3 regions of the Streptomyces antibioticus genome follow, and region 1 is predicted to be linked to each of the others. Evidence: riboswitches for the same ligand, from Rfam matches in the RefSeq annotation. Region 1 holds a riboswitch; each other region holds the start of a gene.
What was found. A riboswitch is a leader RNA that binds a small molecule or an ion and turns the genes downstream of it on or off. The one in region 1 is predicted to bind cyclic di-AMP.
Positions count from the first base shown of each region.

Region 2: it holds a riboswitch for cyclic di-AMP, as region 1 does, so the genes downstream of both, AFM16_RS16215 (LysM peptidoglycan-binding domain-containing protein) here and AFM16_RS32820 (M23 family metallopeptidase) in region 1, are expected to answer to the same signal.
Region 3: it holds a riboswitch for cyclic di-AMP, as region 1 does, so the genes downstream of both, AFM16_RS22950 (transglycosylase SLT domain-containing protein) here and AFM16_RS32820 (M23 family metallopeptidase) in region 1, are expected to answer to the same signal.

Region 1 is NZ_CM007717.1:7,223,867-7,229,972, reverse strand. Features, by position in the region: gene AFM16_RS32830 (SIMPL domain-containing protein) at 1-395, opposite strand, end outside; gene AFM16_RS32825 (SGNH/GDSL hydrolase family protein) at 564-1,349, opposite strand; gene AFM16_RS32820 (M23 family metallopeptidase) at 1,589-2,620, opposite strand; cyclic di-AMP (ydaO/yuaA leader) riboswitch at 2,625-2,782, opposite strand; gene AFM16_RS32815 (alpha-galactosidase) at 3,087-5,198, opposite strand; gene AFM16_RS32810 (tyrosine-protein phosphatase) at 5,378-6,106, shown strand, end outside.
Region 2 is NZ_CM007717.1:3,651,290-3,657,395, reverse strand. Features, by position in the region: gene AFM16_RS16225 (cytochrome P450 family protein) at 1-752, shown strand, start outside; gene AFM16_RS16220 (LysM peptidoglycan-binding domain-containing protein) at 961-1,971, shown strand; cyclic di-AMP (ydaO/yuaA leader) riboswitch at 2,176-2,344, shown strand; gene AFM16_RS16215 (LysM peptidoglycan-binding domain-containing protein) at 2,349-3,083, shown strand; gene eno (phosphopyruvate hydratase) at 3,446-4,732, shown strand; gene AFM16_RS16205 (FtsB family cell division protein) at 4,839-5,315, shown strand; gene AFM16_RS16200 (DUF501 domain-containing protein) at 5,342-5,884, shown strand; gene AFM16_RS16195 (Ppx/GppA phosphatase family protein) at 5,881-6,106, shown strand, end outside.
Region 3 is NZ_CM007717.1:5,053,796-5,059,901, forward strand. Features, by position in the region: gene AFM16_RS22935 (glycosyltransferase family 2 protein) at 1-30, opposite strand, end outside; gene AFM16_RS22940 (GNAT family N-acetyltransferase) at 152-1,222, opposite strand; gene AFM16_RS22945 (HAD family hydrolase) at 1,512-2,336, shown strand; gene AFM16_RS22950 (transglycosylase SLT domain-containing protein) at 2,366-2,851, opposite strand; cyclic di-AMP (ydaO/yuaA leader) riboswitch at 2,855-3,063, opposite strand; gene AFM16_RS22955 (polyprenyl synthetase family protein) at 3,598-4,608, shown strand; gene AFM16_RS22960 (LolA family protein) at 4,904-6,106, shown strand, end outside.

The sequences.
Region 1 (6,106 bases):
AAGGACTGGGCGGCCTGGTAGCCCTTGAGCCGGGTGCTGCCGCCCTCGGTGTCGTAGACGGGCTGGAGGGAGATGTTGTCCGTGCGGACGTCCCGTTCGGCGACGCCCTGGGCGCGGACGGCGGTCAGCAGGGCGCCGGCCGCGGTGTTCTGCGCGTCGAGCGCGGCCTGCGAGGTGGCGCCGGTCGCCTCCACGGCCACGGCGACGACCGCGACGTCGGGCGGGGCGGTGGCGCTGCCCTCGCCGGTCACGGTGATGGTGGCGGGGGCGGGGTCGACGCGCGCGGCGGCGGGCCGGGCGGGCGACGCGGCGGCGGCGGGCGCGGCGACGGCCGGCAGCCCCAGGGCGAGGAGCGTGACGAGGGCCGCGGCGACGGGCGTACGGGTGGGGCGCATACGGAACCGGTCCTTCGGAGGGGCGGACGGGGCGGGTGATGTGCGGTCATCCCAGCACCCGGACCCGCGCGCGCCCGCGCACCACTCCCGTCCGATCACCTCACTGGTGGAGCGGCCGGTCGTACCTGTCGTGCAAACGGCGTCGGACGGCCGCCCCGTCCTCTCCGGTCACGCCACCGCCGAGATCCGGGTCCGGATGTCGTCGGGGGAGAGCGTGCCCTTGGCGGTCACATGGTCGCCCGAGGACTCCCCGCGCAGCCGCCGCCCGATCCACGGCACCAGGTACTCGCGCGCCCACTGGACGTCGTCCTTGCGGATCTCCAGGGTGCCGCGCGGCGGGAGCTGCGGCCAGGGCTGCTCCGGGTCGGCCGGCACCTCCAGGCCGAGGACCTGCCCGGCGCGCAGCGCCACCCGCGTGTGCCCCTCCGGGGAGAGGTGGAGGCGGTCGCCGTCCCAGGCCCGGCGGTCCTGCACGGACCGCAGGGACCACAGGTCGAGCACCGGGCAGCCGTAGCGGTCGGCGACGGCGCGAACGTGCCCGTTGTAGGTGGCGATCTTGCCGCGCAGATGCTTCAGGACGGGGACGCCACGGGTGTCGAAGCCGGTGGTCACCAGGACCGTGCCGGACACGGCGGTGAGTGCCGCGACCGCCCGCTCGAAGCGCTCGGCGACCTCGTCGGGGTCGGTGCCGGGCCGCAGGATGTCGTTGCCGCCGGCACAGAAGGACACGAGGTCGGGCGCGAGGTCGACGGCCTGCGGAAGCTGGTCCTCCATGATCTGGTCGAGCAGCTTGCCGCGCACGGCCAGGTTCGCGTACCGGAAGTCGCCCTCGGGTCGGCGGTCCGCGAGGAGTACCGCGAACCGGTCGGCCCAGCCGACGAACGCCCCGTCGGGGCCAGGGTCGCCGACGCCCTCGGTGAAGCTGTCCCCCACCGCCACGTACGACCCGATCACTGATCTGTTGTCATTCTTCGAATCGTCTGCCACGGCAGATCATGATTCACCTTCTAATGTGACTTACGCGACCGTAGGCAGGGGTTGACGGACGGTGAGATAAGCCACTCCTAAAGAGTTGGCCAACCAGGGAATAACGTCCCGCGGCACGTCGAAGGCCGGACCCCGGGGGGCGGGGTCCGGCCTTCGACGGCGCGTCAGGGCCTGTCAGGGCGCCTCAGGAAGCGCTGGTGCGGGGGTCAGCCGACCGAGACTCCGTGCGAGCGGAGGTAGGCGACCGGGTCCACGTCCGAGCCGTAGTTCGGCGTGGTGCGGATCTCGAAGTGCAGGTGCGGTCCGGTCACGTTGCCGGTGGCACCCGAGAGGCCGACCTGCTGGCCCGCGGTCACGGTCTGGCCGGCCGAGACGGAGAGCGAGGACAGGTGGGCGTACTGGGCGTAGTGGCCGTCGTTCAGCCTGATGACGACCTGGTTGCCGTACGCGCCGCCCCAGCCGGCGGAGACGACGGTGCCCGCCGCGACGGCCTTGAGGGAGGTGCCCGTCGGGACGACGAAGTCGACACCGGTGTGGTAGCCGCTGGACCACATGCTGCCCGACATCCGGTACGGCGTGCCGACCGTGGCGCCGGCCACCGGCAGGCTGAACCCGGAGGAGGCGGTGGTGGAGTTCTCGGCGGCCTGGGTGCTCGGCTGCGAGGACGACGCCTGGGAGTCCGAGGAGCCGGCGGACGACGAGGACTGCGCGGGCTGCGACTTCTGCGCAGGCTTCGAGGGCTGCACGGGCTTGGCGGACTGCGCCGACCCGCGCGCCTCGGAGGACTTGGGCGCGGTGGTGGGGGCGGAGGACGCGGCCTTCTTGCCGATCGACAGCTTCAGGCCCGGGTGGATCAGCGAGGGGTTGTCGCCGACGGCCCGCCGGTTGTCCTGGTACAGCCGCTGCCAGCCGCCGTCGACGCCCTGCTCGTCGGCGATCCGCGAGAGGTAGTCGCCGGAGCGGACGGTGTACGTGCTGTGCTTCGCGCCCGACTTGCCCGACTTGTGCGCCACCGGAGCCGCCTGCACGGTCTGCGTGGCCTTCTCCGCGGCCCGTTCCACGGTCTTCGCCACGGCCTGTTCCGGAACGGACGCCGCGGCGGACTGGGTGGGGGCCGCGTGGGCACCCGTGGCTCCCAGGAGCGGGAGGGCGAGAGCGGCTCCGCCGGTTCCGGCGGCGGCGATGGAGCGGGTGAATCGCTGGGACTTCGGACGGCGGTGCTTACCCTTCGCGGGCATGGCGCATTCCTCTCCGGCGCCTGCGAGGTGAGCTGTCGGGTGCGGACTGGAGATGTCCGGCCGTGCCGAGGCACGGCTTTACCCCAAGCCTGTTCCGGGACCGGAACAGGCGGTTGTGCCTGTGGGTCCCCCGCTCCTGCCGTGCACGGGTGAGTGTGCGGTCCCCGGACGGCGGCAGGATTAGGCGTCCGTCCGGATTGGTCTGGAACGTAGGCGACCGCGACGCACAGGGACAAGCAGAGGTTGTGCCGTTGACGCATTTCTCTTGATCCGCAGGGATACTTCCCGGTGACACTCCGTGTTTCGAATGGCCCCTTTTTCCCTTAACACCCTGGAAAAGCATGCGAATTACGTGAACATGACGGGCGACGCACGGTCACGGTATGACGCTGCTCACGTGACAGTGCTCCAGGATCCTTTATTCCAGAGCGAGTTGGAATGAAGGATTTCAATTCGGACAGAACGCTCAGATGCGACGCAGCCGGATAACCGCCGCATCGAGGTCACCGCTCAGCCCGGTCCGCATTCCGTGGTGCAGCAGCACCGCACCTCGGTGCACTTCGCCCGTTTCGCGGCATTCGTACGTCGCCGCCGGGTCGAGTCCGCGCAGCCGCAGCGCCGGGACGGGCTCGCCGTAGCGCTGGGCCTGGAGCCAGGCGAGGACGACGCTCTCGTCACCGCGCACGTACTGCACGGCACTGAGCCCGCCCGTCGGCGGGCGCAGCCGGTACAGGTCGCCCCGCTGCACGACGGGCCTGATCTCCTTGTAGAGGTCCACCCAGCGGCGGGCCTCGGCCAGCTCCTCCGCGCTCCACTCGGAGAGGTCCCCGCCGATCCCGAGCACCCCGGCCATGGCGCTCACGAACCGGAACCGCAGGGAGCTGACCCGGCCGTTGAGCTGGGTGTTGGGGCTGTCGGTGACCCAGGCGGCCATCACCCGGGCGGGATGGATCTGGCTGAAGCCGTGCTGGATGTCGAGCCGGTCCAGCGGGTCGGTGTTGTCGGAGGTCCACACCTGGTCGGTGCGGCTCATGATCCCGAGGTCGATCCGCCCGCCGCCGCCCGAGCAGGACTCGAAGGCCACCCCGGGGTGGGCGGCCCGCAGCCGGTCGAGCAGGGCGTACAGCGCCCGGACGTGGTCGACCCACAGGCGCTGCGGATAGGGGTCGTCCGGCCAGCCCGCGTCGGTGAAGCAGCGGTTGAAGTCCCACTTCACATAGTCGACGGGCGCGCTGGAGAGCAGCCCGTGGAGCTGGTCCCAGAGGTACTCCTGGACGTCCTCGCGGGCGAGGTTCAGCATGAGCTGATTGCGGAACTCCGTCCGCTTTCGTCCCGGTTGGAACTGCACCCAGTCGGGGTGCGCCCGGTACAGATCGCTGTCCGGGTTGACCATCTCGGGCTCGACCCAGATCCCGAACCGCATGCCGAGGGCGTGCACCCGGTCGGCGAGCGGCTTCAGGCCGTGCGGGAAGCGCTCGGGGTTGGGCCGCCAGTCGCCGAGTCCGGCCCGGTCGCTGGTGCGGGCCCCGAACCAGCCGTCGTCGACGACGAACAGCTCCACGCCGATCTCCGCGGCGCGCCGCGCCAGGGCGGCCTGCTGCTCCTCGGAGATGTCGAAGAAGGTGGCCTCCCAGGAGTTGAACAGCACCGGCCGGTCCCGCTCCGCGTCCGGGACGACATGGGCGCGCTGGTAGGCGTGCCAGGTGCGGCTGGCGCCGCCGAAGCCGCCGTCGCTCCACAGTCCGGCGAAGAGGGGCGTGGTGAAGGACTCCCCCGCGGCGAGCAGCAGCAGGCCGGAGTCGTCGTGGCCGGCGCCGCCGGTGATCTGCACGCGCGCGTCCGGGAGTTGCGCGACGGCGATGCGCCAGGAGCCGGACCAGCCGAGGGCACAGCCGTAGACCTCGCCGCGCTCCTCGGTGGCGTCGGTGTCGAGCGCCACCCAGGGCAGATGCTGGTGGCCGGTGTGGCCGCGGCGGCTGCCGATGACCTTCTCGCCGTAGGTCAGAGGCGCCCGGACCAGCCGGGACTCGGCGGCCCAGCGGCCGTGGAGCTGGGAGAGCCGCCAGCCGTCACGCTCGGGCAGGGTCCAGGTGGCGGAGTCGGCGCGCAGCAGCTCCTGGGGTTCACCGCCGTCGTTGCGCAGGGTCACCCAGCGCTCCACGACATCGCCGCGCATCCGGTAGTGCAGGGTGACCGACAGGCCGCCGTCCCGGAACCGCAGCCGCAGTTCGTCACCCGCGTCGCCCTCGGTGTCGTACCCCTCGAAGGTCCACTCGGTGCCGCGCCGTCCGGCCGTGCGCACCGACAGGGCGGGCCGTACGAAGCGGGGGCCGCCCTCGGCCGGGTACTCCTCGCGGCCGTCGAGGTGGGACTCGAAGGAGGCGCGGCCCTGGAGGGGGACGGCGGCGAGGGCCTCGGCGTCGGCGAGCGCGATCCGCGGGCCCCAGTGCAGATGGATCAGCTCGTCGGCCCCGGTGAGGTGGAGGGCGTAGCTGCTGGTGGGCCCCGAGAGGAGCCAGGTGCGGCCGTCCGCGGCGGTCTCGGGCCGCACGGCGCCCGGCTTCACGGTCTCGGGCATCAAAAACCCCCACTGATTCGAACAGGTGCGATCAAGGATCAACATAATCGAATGCGTGACGATGTCATGGCAACGCCCCTGGGCAACCCGTTGCCCGGGGAATCCATGTCGTATGGTCATGAAGGTCCCGTCGGCCATCACGAGCCGCGCCGGCGGCGCCCGACCGGGAGGGAGCCCCCGTGACGCAGCAGATCCCGTCGACCGAGCCCGAGCTGGCCGGTGTGCGCAATTTCCGTGACGTGGGCGGTCTGCCGACGGTGGACGGACGGCGGGTGCGGCACGGCGTGCTGTTCCGCAGCGGTCACCTCGCGCACGCGACCGAGGAGGACTCCGCGTTCCTCGCCTCCCTGGGCCTGCACACCATCTTCGACTTCCGCAACGCTGCGGACCAGAAGCTGGAGGGCCCGGACGTCGAGCTGCCGGGCGTGCGCAATGTGAACCTTCCGCTGTCGGACCCGGCGGACGGCGCGGAGTTCTGGAAGATGGTCCGCGACGGCGACCTCGACCAGCTCCGCGGGATCCTCGGCGACGGCAAGGCCGCGGACCGCATGATCGCGTCCTACCGCACGATCGTCGTCGAGCGCACCGCCGAGCACTCCCGGGTGCTGCACGCGCTCGCGGAGGACAGCGTCCCGGCCCTGATGCACTGCGCGGCCGGCAAGGACCGCGCGGGTCTGTCGGTGGCGGTGACCCTGCTCGCCGTGGGCGTGGAGCGCGACGCGATCGTCGCCGACTACCTGGAGTCCAACGCCAAGCACCGCCGCTACAAGGTGCACCGCAGCGGCTCCGCGTCCTCGGCCTACACCCCCGAGGTGATGGAGCTGCTCGGCCCGCTCTTCGACGCCCGCGCGGAGTATCTCGCGGCGGCGTTCGACACCGTCGAGACGACCTGGGGCGGTGTCGACACC
Region 2 (6,106 bases), 3.6 Mb from region 1:
TCCGGCACGGCGGAGGGCCCCGGGGCGGGGTCGCGCGGTCCGTGAAGAAGATGCGCGGCTATCTCGCCGAGCTGATCCACCGCAAGCGGCAGGCCCTGCCCGCCGAACCGGGACCCGGCGAGGACCTCATCTCGGGTCTCATCCGCGCCTCCGACCACGGCGAGCACCTCACGGAGAACGAGGCCGCGGCGATGGCGTTCATCCTGCTCTTCGCCGGTTTCGAGACCACCGTCAACCTCATCGGCAACGGCACCTACGCCCTGCTCACCCACCCCGAGCAGCGCCGCCGCCTCCAGGACTCCCTGGCCGCCGGGGACCGCGGCCTGCTGGAGACCGGCGTCGAGGAACTCCTGCGCTTCGACGGCCCCGTCGAGCTGGCCACCTGGCGCTTCGCCACCGAGCCGCTCACCCTCGGCGGACAGGACATCGCGGCCGGGGACCCCGTGCTCGTCGTCCTGGCCGCCGCCGACCGCGACCCGGCCCGGTTCGCCGATCCGGACACCCTGGACCTCTCGCGCCGCGACAACCAGCACCTCGGTTACGGCCACGGCATCCACTACTGTCTGGGCGCCCCGCTGGCCCGGCTGGAGGGGCAGACCGCCCTGGCCACCCTGCTCACCCGGCTGCCGGATCTCCGGCTCGCCGCGGACCCGGCCGACTTGAGATGGCGCGGCGGACTCATCATGCGCGGACTGCGCACCTTGCCCGTCGAGTTCACCCCGGTGCGTGACGGAGTGATCTCCGCTCCGTGACTGAACGCACGTCAGCGGCAGTGTGACGGGCGTGCGGACCAAAGGTGACCGACTCTCAAGTCTGTGATCTTCACGTGATCTGCGCGGCATTAACTTGTGACAAGTGATCGTCTGCCGATACGTTCACTCGTCAGCGCGGCATCCACGGTTCCGGATGTGTCCGCACCGTCGTCGCGCCGGTCAACGCTGTCCAGAGAAAGGCCCCCGCATGCTCTCCGGGTCCGGTCGTCACCGTCGTCCTCGCCAGGCTCCGGCGCTCCTTGTCGCAGCCGGCGTGACCGGCTCCGCCATCGCGATCCCGCTGCTCGCCGCCACCGGCGCGAGCGCGGCCGAGGGCACGGTGTGGGACCAGGTGGCCCAGTGCGAGACCGGCGGCTCCTGGAGCGCCGACAAGGGCACCGGCGAGTACGGCGGCCTCAGCCTCACCCAGGAGCGGTGGGAGACCTACGGCGGGCTGGACTACGCCGCCAGCCCCGACCTGGCCAGCCGCAACCAGCAGATAGCCGTCGCGCAGAAGCTGCTCGCGGCCGAGGGGGTCGGCGCCTGGGGCACCTGCGGGCTGACGTCCGGGCTCACCAAGGAGTCCGGCGCGCTGAACGTGGACACGGGCATCGCTGACGGTTCATCCGGTTCGTCTGGTTTGTCCGACCTGTCCAAGGGGGAGTCCGGCTCCTCGGCGTCCGGCGGCTCCGCCGGCTCCGGCGCGACCTCGTCGCCCGGCGCCTCCGACTCCACCGAGGGTTCGGCGAGTTCGTCCCCTTCCTCCTCTTCTTCCCCTTCCCCCTCTTCGTCCGCTTCGTCCGCCGACGAGGAGGACGCGGCCGCCTCCGAGGGTGCCGCGAAACCGGGTGGCGCGGCGAAGGGCGGCGGCACGCCCTCCGGCAGCCCCGAAGCGGACGAGTCGGGCGAGTCGGACAAGTGGGTGCAGGACGTGGGTTCTTGGAGCCTCGTCGACACCGGCACCCTCGGCTCCGGCGGCCGTCACCGCGGCGCCACCGCCGAGGAGGGCCCGTCGGACGGCCTGGCGCCCGCCTCCGCCGGCCGGCACGCCGCCGAGGAGGTCTACACGGTCCAGGACGGCGACTCCCTCGCCTCCATCACCGACTCCCTTGGCCTGGAGGGCGGATGGCGCGCCCTGTACGAGGAGAACCTGGAGCGCATCGGTGCCGACCCGAGCGTCATCGTCCCCGGTCAGGCGCTGGACACCGGCGCCGAATAGGGCCGGAACACCCCCAAAGGCACCGGGAGTTCACGTCACACTTCGCGCCGAATGTCCGGTTTGGTGAAAGTGTGGGATGAGTCTCAGAAGCCCTGATCGTCTTTGGAATTCCGCGAATTCCGTGTCTACGGTCGAGCCGCTCGGCAACCCGGGCCCCGGTCGTCGCAACGCCGAATCCTGCCAGTGGCGCCCCGGGAACAGTCGTCGCGTCAAGCGCCGCAGGCAGGAGCGGGGGACCCAAGGTAAGTGCCGGAACCGGCGGTCGACGCCGTGACCGGCTCGGGGTGAAGCCGTGCACCGTGAGGTGCGCGGCCGGGCAACTCAACCGGCCCGAACCCGACAGCTCACCTCGCAGGCGTCGGTGAGGGGATCGTTCCATGCTGTTTTCCGGTAAGGGCAAGCACCGCCGTCCGTCCAAGACCACCCGCGCCGCCATGATCGCCGGCGTCACCGGTGTCGCCGTCGCCGCCCCGCTGATGGCCGCCGGCAACGCCTCCGCCGCCACCGCCTCCGAGTGGGACGCGGTCGCCCAGTGCGAGTCGGGCGGCAACTGGTCCATCAACACCGGCAACGGCTACTACGGCGGCCTCCAGTTCTCCGCCTCCACCTGGGCCGCGTACGGCGGCACCGCCTACGCCTCCCGCGCCGACCTGGCCTCCAAGACGCAGCAGATCACCATCGCCGAGAAGGTCCTCGCGGGCCAGGGCAAGGGTGCCTGGCCGACCTGCGGCGTCGGTCTGTCCAACACGCCGTTCAACGGCGGCGCCTCGGCCGGCTCCGACAGCGGCTCCTCCTCGGCCCAGACCCCGTCCGCCGCCCCGACCGCGGGCAGCACCGGCTCCCGCGCCGGCGAGCAGCAGGCCGCCTCCCGCTCCGCCGAGCGCCCCGCCGTCGGCAAGAGCGAGCAGAGCACCAAGACCGTCACCACCCCGACCGGCAAGAAGGTCAAGAAGGGCGACGGCGAGTACAAGGTCGTCAAGGGCGACACCCTCAGCACCATCGCCACCAAGCACAAGGTCAAGGGCGGCTGGCAGAAGCTGTTCCAGCTCAACAAGGGTGTCGTCCAGGACGCCGACCTGATCTACCCGGGCCAGCAGCTCCACCTCAAGTGAGCCGCGGCCGGGCCGTCGCTCCCCCCAGGTGACACCCGGCCCCCAGCGGGACCACAGCTTCCCCACAAGCGGGCCCCGCACACTGAGTACCTCGTGAGGGTCACCCCCCGTCCTCACGGGCCCCCGCCCCGGTGCGTCTTCCCCCGTACGCACCGGGGCGGGGTTTTTCGTGCGCCGGATTTTCGCCTCCACGCCACCCACCCTTTGTTCCGGGCGGAAACAATGGGTACGGTCTACCTGTCCACCGGACGGTCTGTCTGTCCACGGGACGGTCGGTCGGCTGCCGACGCCCCGAAGGCGGTTAGGCTCTAGTCGCAAGGCCCACACGGCCCCGCACACCCAGCGTCACATCCAAGAAGGAGATGCTCGTGCCGTCCATCGACGTCGTCGTAGCCCGGGAAATCCTGGACTCCCGAGGCAACCCCACGGTCGAGGTCGAGGTCGGCCTCGACGACGGCAGCACGGGTCGTGCCGCCGTCCCGTCCGGCGCCTCCACCGGCGCCTTCGAGGCCATCGAGCTGCGCGACGGTGACCCGAACCGCTACCAGGGCAAGGGTGTCGAGAAGGCCGTCCTCGCCGTCATCGAGCAGATCGGCCCCGAGCTGGTCGGCTACGACGCCACCGAGCAGCGCCTGATCGACCAGGCCATGTTCGACCTGGACGCCACCGACAACAAGGGCTCCCTCGGCGCCAACGCGATCCTCGGCGTCTCCCTCGCCGTCGCCCACGCCGCCTCCGAGGCCAGCGACCTCCCGCTCTTCCGCTACCTGGGCGGCCCGAACGCGCACCTGCTGCCCGTTCCGATGATGAACATCCTGAACGGCGGCTCGCACGCCGACTCCAACGTGGACATCCAGGAGTTCATGATCGCCCCGATCGGCGCGGAGTCCTTCTCCGAGGCGCTGCGCTGGGGCACCGAGGTCTACCACACCCTCAAGAAGGTGCTGAAGGCCAAGGGCCTGTCCACCGGCCTCGGCGACGAGGGCGGCTTCGCCCCGAACCTCGGCTCCAACCGCGAGGCCCTCGACCTCATCCTCGAGGCCATCAAGGAAGCCGGCTACGCGCCCGGCGAGCAGATCGCGCTCGCGCTCGACGTCGCCGCGTCCGAGTTCTACAAGGACGGCACGTACCAGTTCGAGGGCAAGTCCCGCTCGGCCGCCGAGATGACCGAGTACTACGAGGAGCTGGTGGCGGCCTACCCGCTGGTCTCCATCGAGGACCCGCTGTTCGAGGACGACTGGGCCGGCTGGAAGGTCCTCACCGACCGCCTCGGCGACAAGGTGCAGATCGTCGGCGACGACCTGTTCGTCACCAACCCCGAGCGCCTCGCCCGCGGCATCGAGGAGGGCACCGCCAACGCCCTGCTCGTCAAGGTCAACCAGATCGGCTCGCTCACCGAGACGCTGGACGCTGTCGAGCTGGCCCAGCGCAACGGCTTCAAGTGCATGATGTCCCACCGCTCCGGCGAGACCGAGGACGTCACGATCGCCGACCTCGCCGTCGCCACCAACTGCGGCCAGATCAAGACCGGCGCCCCGGCCCGCTCCGAGCGCGTCGCCAAGTACAACCAGCTCCTGCGCATCGAGGAGATCCTCGACGACGCGGCGGTCTACGCCGGGCGCAGCGCCTTCCCGCGGTTCAAGGGCTGACCTGACCCCACCTGGGTAAGGCTCAGCCAGTCGTACGTACGTCCCCGTACCCGGTCCCGTACCGTGTGCGGGGACGTACGCACGTGGAAGGGGAGGCGGAGAGCCGATGGCCGTCAAGGACCGGGACCGTTTCTCCACCACGACCAGGATCCGGCTGCTCGGCGAGCAGACCGCGGCCCGGGTCTACCGCTCCCAGACCAAGCGCCAGGCCCGCCGCTCCCGGCTCACCGGCCGCGCGGCCCTGCTGGCGCTGGTGCTGTGCACCCTGATCGTGGCCCTCGCCTACCCGATGCGGCAGTACGTCTCCCAGCGCGCCGAGATCGCCGATCTGGAGCGGGAGAAGCGGCAGGCCGCCGAGCGGGTGGAAGAGCTGCGCGACCTCAAGGCACGCTGGCAGGACGACGCGTACGCCGAGCAGCAGATCCGGCTGCGCCTGCACTATGTGCTGCCGGGGGAGACCGGATACGTCGTGATCGACCCGGAGGCGGCCAAGCAGTCCCGCGCCGGACTCGGAGCGGCCGACCGCCCCTGGTACTCGAACGTCTGGGACGGCGTCGACAAGTCCGACGCCTCCGACCAGTGAACCGACAGAGAGATTTTCGTACAGGCATGGACACTGCCCCGCCGACCACTCCGCGCACCGAGCCCACCGAGGCCGACGTCGAGGCATTCAAGCAGCAGCTCGGCCGGCCCCCGCGCGGGCTGCGCGCGATCGCGCACCGGTGCCCGTGCGGACAGCCGGACGTCGTCGAGACGGCCCCCCGCCTCCCCGACGGCACGCCCTTCCCGACGCTGTACTACCTGACGTGCCCCAAGGCCAACTCGGCCATCGGCACGCTGGAGGCGAACGGCGTGATGAAGGAGATGACGGCCCGTCTGGAGACCGACCCGGAGCTGGCCGCCGCCTACCGCGCGGCGCACGAGGACTACATCCGGCGCCGGGACGAGATCGAGGAGCTGAAGGGCTTCCCGAGCGCGGGCGGCATGCCGGACCGGGTGAAGTGCCTGCACGTCCTCGTCGCCCACTCGCTGGCCGCCGGACCCGGCGTGAACCCGCTCGGCGACGAGGCCCTCGCCATGCTGCCGGAATGGTGGCGCAAGGGCACCTGCGTCATCACCTCCGACGCGGACGCGAAGGACGGCGGACGGTGACCCGGGTCGCCGCCGTCGACTGCGGTACGAACTCCATCCGGCTCCTGGTCGCCGACTGCGACCCGGCCACCGGTGAACTGACCGAGCTGGACCGCCGGATGACGATCGTCCGGCTCGGCCAGGGCGTCGACCGCACCGGCCGGCTCGCCCCCGAGGCCCTGGAGCGCACCTTCGCCGCCTGCCGGGAGTACGCGGCCGTCATCAAGGAGCACGGCGCGCAGC
Region 3 (6,106 bases), 2.2 Mb from region 1:
GCCGTCCAGTTCGAGTTCGGCGATCTGCACCGCCCCGATCCCGAGGAACCGGTCGATCTCCTCCTGCACCCTCACGGGCACACGGACATGTACACGTCTCGCGCGGAACATGAACCCCCCTGGTTCGCGAACACCGTCACCGCTCTGACCGTCACGACCGCCGCAGCCGCCCCGCCCCCTTCAGCACCCGTGCCGCCGTCGCCGCGAGCCTCGGCCGGCTGCGCACGAAGTGGTGCGCCCGCCGGGACGGCTCACGGCCGAGCCAGTAGAGCGCGGCGCCCACCCCCGGACGCGTCCACGCCCCCTCGAACACGGGGATCTCCCCGGTCTTCAGCGAGTCCTTGTACTCGGCCGCGCCCCGCCCCAGGTCGAGCAGGCCGATGCCCGCGGCGGCCGCCGCCTCCGCCATCCGCAGATGCAGCACCAGACCCGGCGAGTACTTCGCGAACTCCGTGTCGTACGACGGGAACCAGCACGCCAGCACGGTCGACGACCGCAGGCCGAAGTGCGCCGCGATCGGCTTGTCCCCGGCGTACAGGACGGACAGCGTGCCGGAGCACTCCGGCGCGCGCGTCTCGTGCAGGGTGTGCACGAGCCGGGTGATCCAGGGCTGCGCGAACCGGTCGCGGCGCCCGGTCCTGCGGTACTGGGCGGACTTCCACGCCATGAGCGTGCGCAGCGCCGCCGGATCGCGTTCGTCGAACACGAACCGCAGCTCCCCGACCTGCCGGCCGAGCCTGCGCTCCTTGGCGAGGGTCGTCTTGAGGAACTTCGGCGACTGGGCCCGCAGCACGGACTCGTACGTCTCGTAGCCCTTCTCGACGTCGATGACATAGGCGGTGTACTCGGCCGCCGCGTGCGGCACCAGCAGCCCCTGTTCCGCCTCCAGGTTGTCGAAGGCGAAGCTGGACAGGGAGGCGGCCCGCATCAGTTCGTCGGCGTTCAGCCCGAGGCCGGGGGCCAGGACGGCACCCTGTGCGTCGGAGACGCCGTAGGCGAGGGCCTGGCCGCGGCCGAGGCGCCCGCGCTCATGGGGCAGGAAGCCGACCGGCTCACGCCCCTCGTACACCACCGCGACCCGCGCGCGCGGCCGTACCCGGCCGACGGCGTCGGTGAACTCCGGTTCCATGAACGGGTTGCGGGGCGCGGTCGAGGCGGCCCGCAGGGCGCGCCATCGTTCCCGTTCCCCCTCGCCGAGATCCTTCGGACTCAGCACACGAATGCGCCCACTGCTCAACCTGACCCCCCGATCAAGTCCCCCCTGGACACCTGGACGGTACCGCTCCACACCGGGCGTGCGGTAGGTAGCGGAGCATGTTGTTGCCAACCGGTGCAGAAGGCTTTAACCGGTCTGTACCCGACGATGCGCCGAAACCGGTTCCGGGGCCTTCGACCGGCACCGTGAGCGTCTCCGGTCAACTGTGGCAGGGGAGTTGGCAGAAGCGGACCGGACTTCGCCCTCGTCCGGTTCGCGTCGAGTCCGAGGGGTGCGGGATACGTATTCTCTGATCATGGCCGCACCCCTCGCATATGCCGCGCGCACCGCGTACTCCCTCATCGCCACCGACCTGGACGGAACGCTGCTCCGCGGCGACGACACCTTCTCCGACCGGTCGCTCGACGCGCTCGCGCGGGTGGCGGCCGCCGGCGCACGCCATCTGGTCGTGACGGGCCGACCGGCGCCCCGCGTAAGGCCGTTGCTCGACCGCCTGCACAGCAGGGGGCTCGCGGTGTGCGGCCAGGGCGCGCAGTTGTACGACGCCGGCGCGAACCGACTGCTCTGGTCGGTCACCCTGGACCGGGAGTTGGCCGAGACCGCGCTCGGCAAGATCGAGGCCGAGGTCGGGCAGGTGTACGCGGCCGTCGACCAGGACGGCGTCGACGGGCTCACCCTCATCGAGCCCGGCTACGAGATGCCGCACCCGACCCTTCCGGCGCTGCGCGTCGCCTCCCGGGACGACCTGTGGTGCGAGCCGATCAGCAAGGTGCTGCTGCGCCATCCGGCCCTGTCCGACGACGAGTTGGCGGCGACGGCCCGCTCGGTGGTGGGCTCGCTCGCCACGGTCACCATGTCCGGGCCCGGCACGGTGGAGCTCCAGCCGTGCGGGATCACCAAGGCGACCGGCCTGGCGCTGGCCGCCGAGCACCTCGGCGTCGGCCCGGCGGAGACCGTCGCCTTCGGGGACATGCCCAACGACATCCCGATGTTCGTGTGGGCCGGGCACGGGGTGGCGATGGCCAACGCGCACCCGGAGCTGAAGGCGCTGGCCGACGAGGTGACGACGTCGAACGAGGACGACGGCGTGGCCGTCGTCCTCGAACGTCTCTATCCCTGACCGACTCCCGATCCGGGGGTCGGCTCGGCTCAGTACGCGCCGAACACGTTGTCGATCGAGCCGTAGCGCGCGGCCGCGTAGTTGCAGGCGGCGGTGATGTTGGCGACCGGGTCGAACGGGTCGAACGAGGTCCCGGCCACGTGGTACGCGGTGAAGGTCGGGTCGATCACCTGGAGCAGGCCCTTGGACGGGGTGCCCTTGGCCGCGTTGGAGTCCCACAGGTTGATGGCGGCCGGGTTGCCCGACGACTCGCGGATGATGTTGCGGTGGATGCCGTTGTAGCTGCCCGGGATGCGCTTCTCGGCCATGATCGCGAGCGATTCGCGGATCCAGCCGTCCAGGTTGTTGGGGTACCCGGCGACGGTGGTGCTCGTGTTGCCGGCCGAGGTGGCGGCGGACGCGGTGGTCGCGCCGACGAGCGGCAGGGCGAGCACACCGGCGCCGGCGGCGGCCACGGCGAGGGTGCGGGCGATACGGGTGCGGCGGGTACGGCGGTGCTGAGCGGCAGCGGGCATGACGAGGTTCCTCTCCGGCGCCTGCGAGGTGAGCTGTCGGGTTCGGGCGGGAGCTGCCCGGCCGCGTCCGGACGGACGCGACTTCACCCCGAGCCGTACCGTTGTGTCCGTTTTCGTGGACATTTCGGTAGGGCGACTTACCTGGTTCCCCCGCTCCTGCCATGAGTTCTCGGTGGGTGCCGGGCGGCGGCAGGATTCGGCGTTCCGCTCGACAGGCCGGGAACGTATGCGAGAGCACATGTCCGGAACAAGAGGCCAATTCACAGTTCGGGCCTATTGACCTTGATCAGGGCTCTATGGGGTGCTTGATCCTTTGTGATCGCAAAGCCTCAACTCGCCTGAGTGGCACGAGGAGTCGGGGGGTACCCGCAGGGTGTCGCCCCGCGGGGCCGGACCAGGGGGAGTGAGCCAACTCACCGGCATCCACAAGAGGGGTGAAACGGGCAATAAGCCCATGCTCTGCGTAAAGGGTCGCGGCCCTGTCGGGCTTCCGCATTCCCCCGTATTGCCCACCTTGGATTTGCGGTGAATGTCTCTTCATATCGCCTGATCAGAAACATATCGGTCGGGATCCGACACCGCCCGCCCTGACCAGGGCGCCTCCCGGGCGAGTGCATTCGGGCCCGGGCGGACGTGGGGGCTATCGGTGATCGAAACGTGACCGGATACGCTGACTTGAGTGAGCGCAGAGACCTATCGACAAACCGCGTAATCGCCCGTAGACACCAGCAGACAGGAGACCCCTCGTGACCGTCGTCGAGCCGTTCGGGCTGAGCGTGCGGGACCAGGCTCTGGAAGCCGATGTCCAGGCCGGACTGGCGGCTGTCGAGGAAGGCTTGCTCGAGGCCACCAAGAGTGAGGTTCCGTTCATCACGGAAGCCGCACAGCACCTCCTGCGGGCCGGCGGGAAGCGGTTCCGCCCGCTGCTCGTGATGCTCGCGGCGCGCTTCGGCGACCCGTACGCGCCGGGGGTCGTGCCGTCCGCCGTGGTGGTCGAGCTGACCCATCTGGCGACCCTGTACCACGACGACGTCATGGACGAGGCGGCCGTGCGGCGCGGGGTGCCCAGCGCCAACGCCCGCTGGGGCAACTCCCTCGCCGTCCTCACCGGCGACTTCCTCTTCGCGCGGGCCTCGCACATCCTGGCCGACCTCGGCCCCGAGGCCGTACGGGTCCAGGCCGAGGCGTTCGAGCGGCTGGTCACGGGCCAGATCCTGGAGACCGCGGGACCGGTCGACGGACGGGACCCGGTCGAGCACTACCTCGACGTGCTCGGCGGCAAGACCGGCTCACTGGTCGCGGTCTCCTGCCGCTTCGGCGCGATGATGTCCGGCGCCGACGACACGGTCGTCGACGTGCTCACCCAGTACGGCGAGCGGCTCGGCGTCGCCTTCCAGTTGGCGGACGACGTCCTGGACATCGCCTCCGCCTCCCACGAGTCCGGCAAGACGCCCGGCACCGACCTGCGCGAGGGCGTGCCCACGCTTCCGGTGCTGCGGCTGCGGGAGCGCGCCGCCCGGCAGGGGCTCCCCGAGGACGTCGCGCTGTGCGAGCTGCTCGACTCCGACCTCAGCGACGACGCCCGGCTCGCCGAGGCGGTCGCCGCGCTGCGCGACCACCCGGCGCTGGAGCAGGCCCGCCGGGACACCGTGCGCTACGCCAAGGAGGCGCGCGCCGCACTGGCCCCGCTCCCCGAGTGCGACGCGAAGTCCGCGCTGACGGAGCTGTGCGACGCGGTGGTGCACCGGGCGGGCTGAACCGCCACCGGGGGCTGAACCGCCGTTCCCCTCTCCCGCGGTCCCCCTCCGCTTCCGTCCCTGGTGCGTCGTCGCGCGACCCCTACGGGTCCGGGCGGGCCACCGCCCTCGGTTGTCATACCGGAGGCGTACACGGAGTTGAGTCCTCGGGGTGACGCTTCGTCGGCGCCGATTTGGTCAGATGGACATCACGGAAAACACCACTCCTCACCGATTCGGGTGAGAATGGCGGCTCGGGGTGGGGACGTTCGCACGTGAGAGACCGGCCGCCGCCGACGACGGAGGTAAGGCACACATGGCACCGAACGCAACCGACGACAACACGACCGCCGGGGAGGCAGACGACCTGCGCGTCGGGCGGCGCAAGGCCGTGCGGTACGTCGTCCCGGTCACCGTGGTGGGCGTGGCGGCGGCGACGATCGGGCTGGTCCCGGCGCTCGCCGACTCCGGCGACCCCGACCTGCCGAAGATCACCGCACAGCAGCTCATCGACAAGATCGCCGCGTCGGACGTCGAGCAGTTGTCCGGCACCGTGAAGATCACCACCGACCTGGGCCTGCCCGACCTCGGCGGGCTGGAGAGCGGACTGCTCTCCGGTGCCACCGGCGGCGGCGACGGATCGTCCGCCGACCCGTCCGCCAAGCTCACCGAACTCGCCTCGGGCACCCACACCCTGCGCGTCGCCACCGACGGCCCGGACCGCCAGAAGCTCTCCCTCCTGGAGGACGCGTCCGAGTACAGCGTCATCCACGACGGCAAGGACGTGTGGGGGTACGACAGCGCCTCCAACGAGGTCTACCACTCCACCACCGAGGCGAGCGGAAAGGCGGGGGAGAAGCCTCCGGCCACGCCCGAGGGCCTCACCGAGGAGGCGCTCAAGGCGGTCGACGACACCACGTCGGTGACCGTCGACGGCACGGTCCACGTGGCAGGACGCGACGCCTACCGCCTGGTGATCAAGCCGAAGCAGTCCGGGTCCACGGTCGGCGCGATCAGCATCGCGGTGGACGCGAAGACGGGCCTGCCGCTGAAGTTCACGCTCACCCCGGCGAGCGGCGGCTCCGCCGTCGTGGACGCGGGCTTCACCCAGGTCAGCTTCGCCAAGCCCGCCGCGTCCACCTTCGACTTCACCCCGCCCAAGGGCGCGAAGGTCACCGAGGCGGACGACGTCGAGGCGGCACCGGAGGACCTCGGCGGGTCCCCGCTGCCCGGCGGCGGCCTCGCCGGGGAGCTGGGCGGTCCCGAGGGCGGCCCCGAGGGCGGCCACAAGGTCGTCGGCGAGGGCTGGACCTCGGTGGCCGTCCTGGAGACCGGCGGCGAGGGCGTCCCCTCGGACTCCGAGCTGAACTCCGAACTCGGCTCCGAGGCCGGCGGCGCGCTCAGCGGCTTCCTCGGCTCCTTCGGCGACAAGGTGAACGGCAAGTTCGGCTCCGGCACCGTCTTCTCCACCCGGCTGATCAACGCCCTGGTCACGGACGACGGCACGGTCTACGTCGGC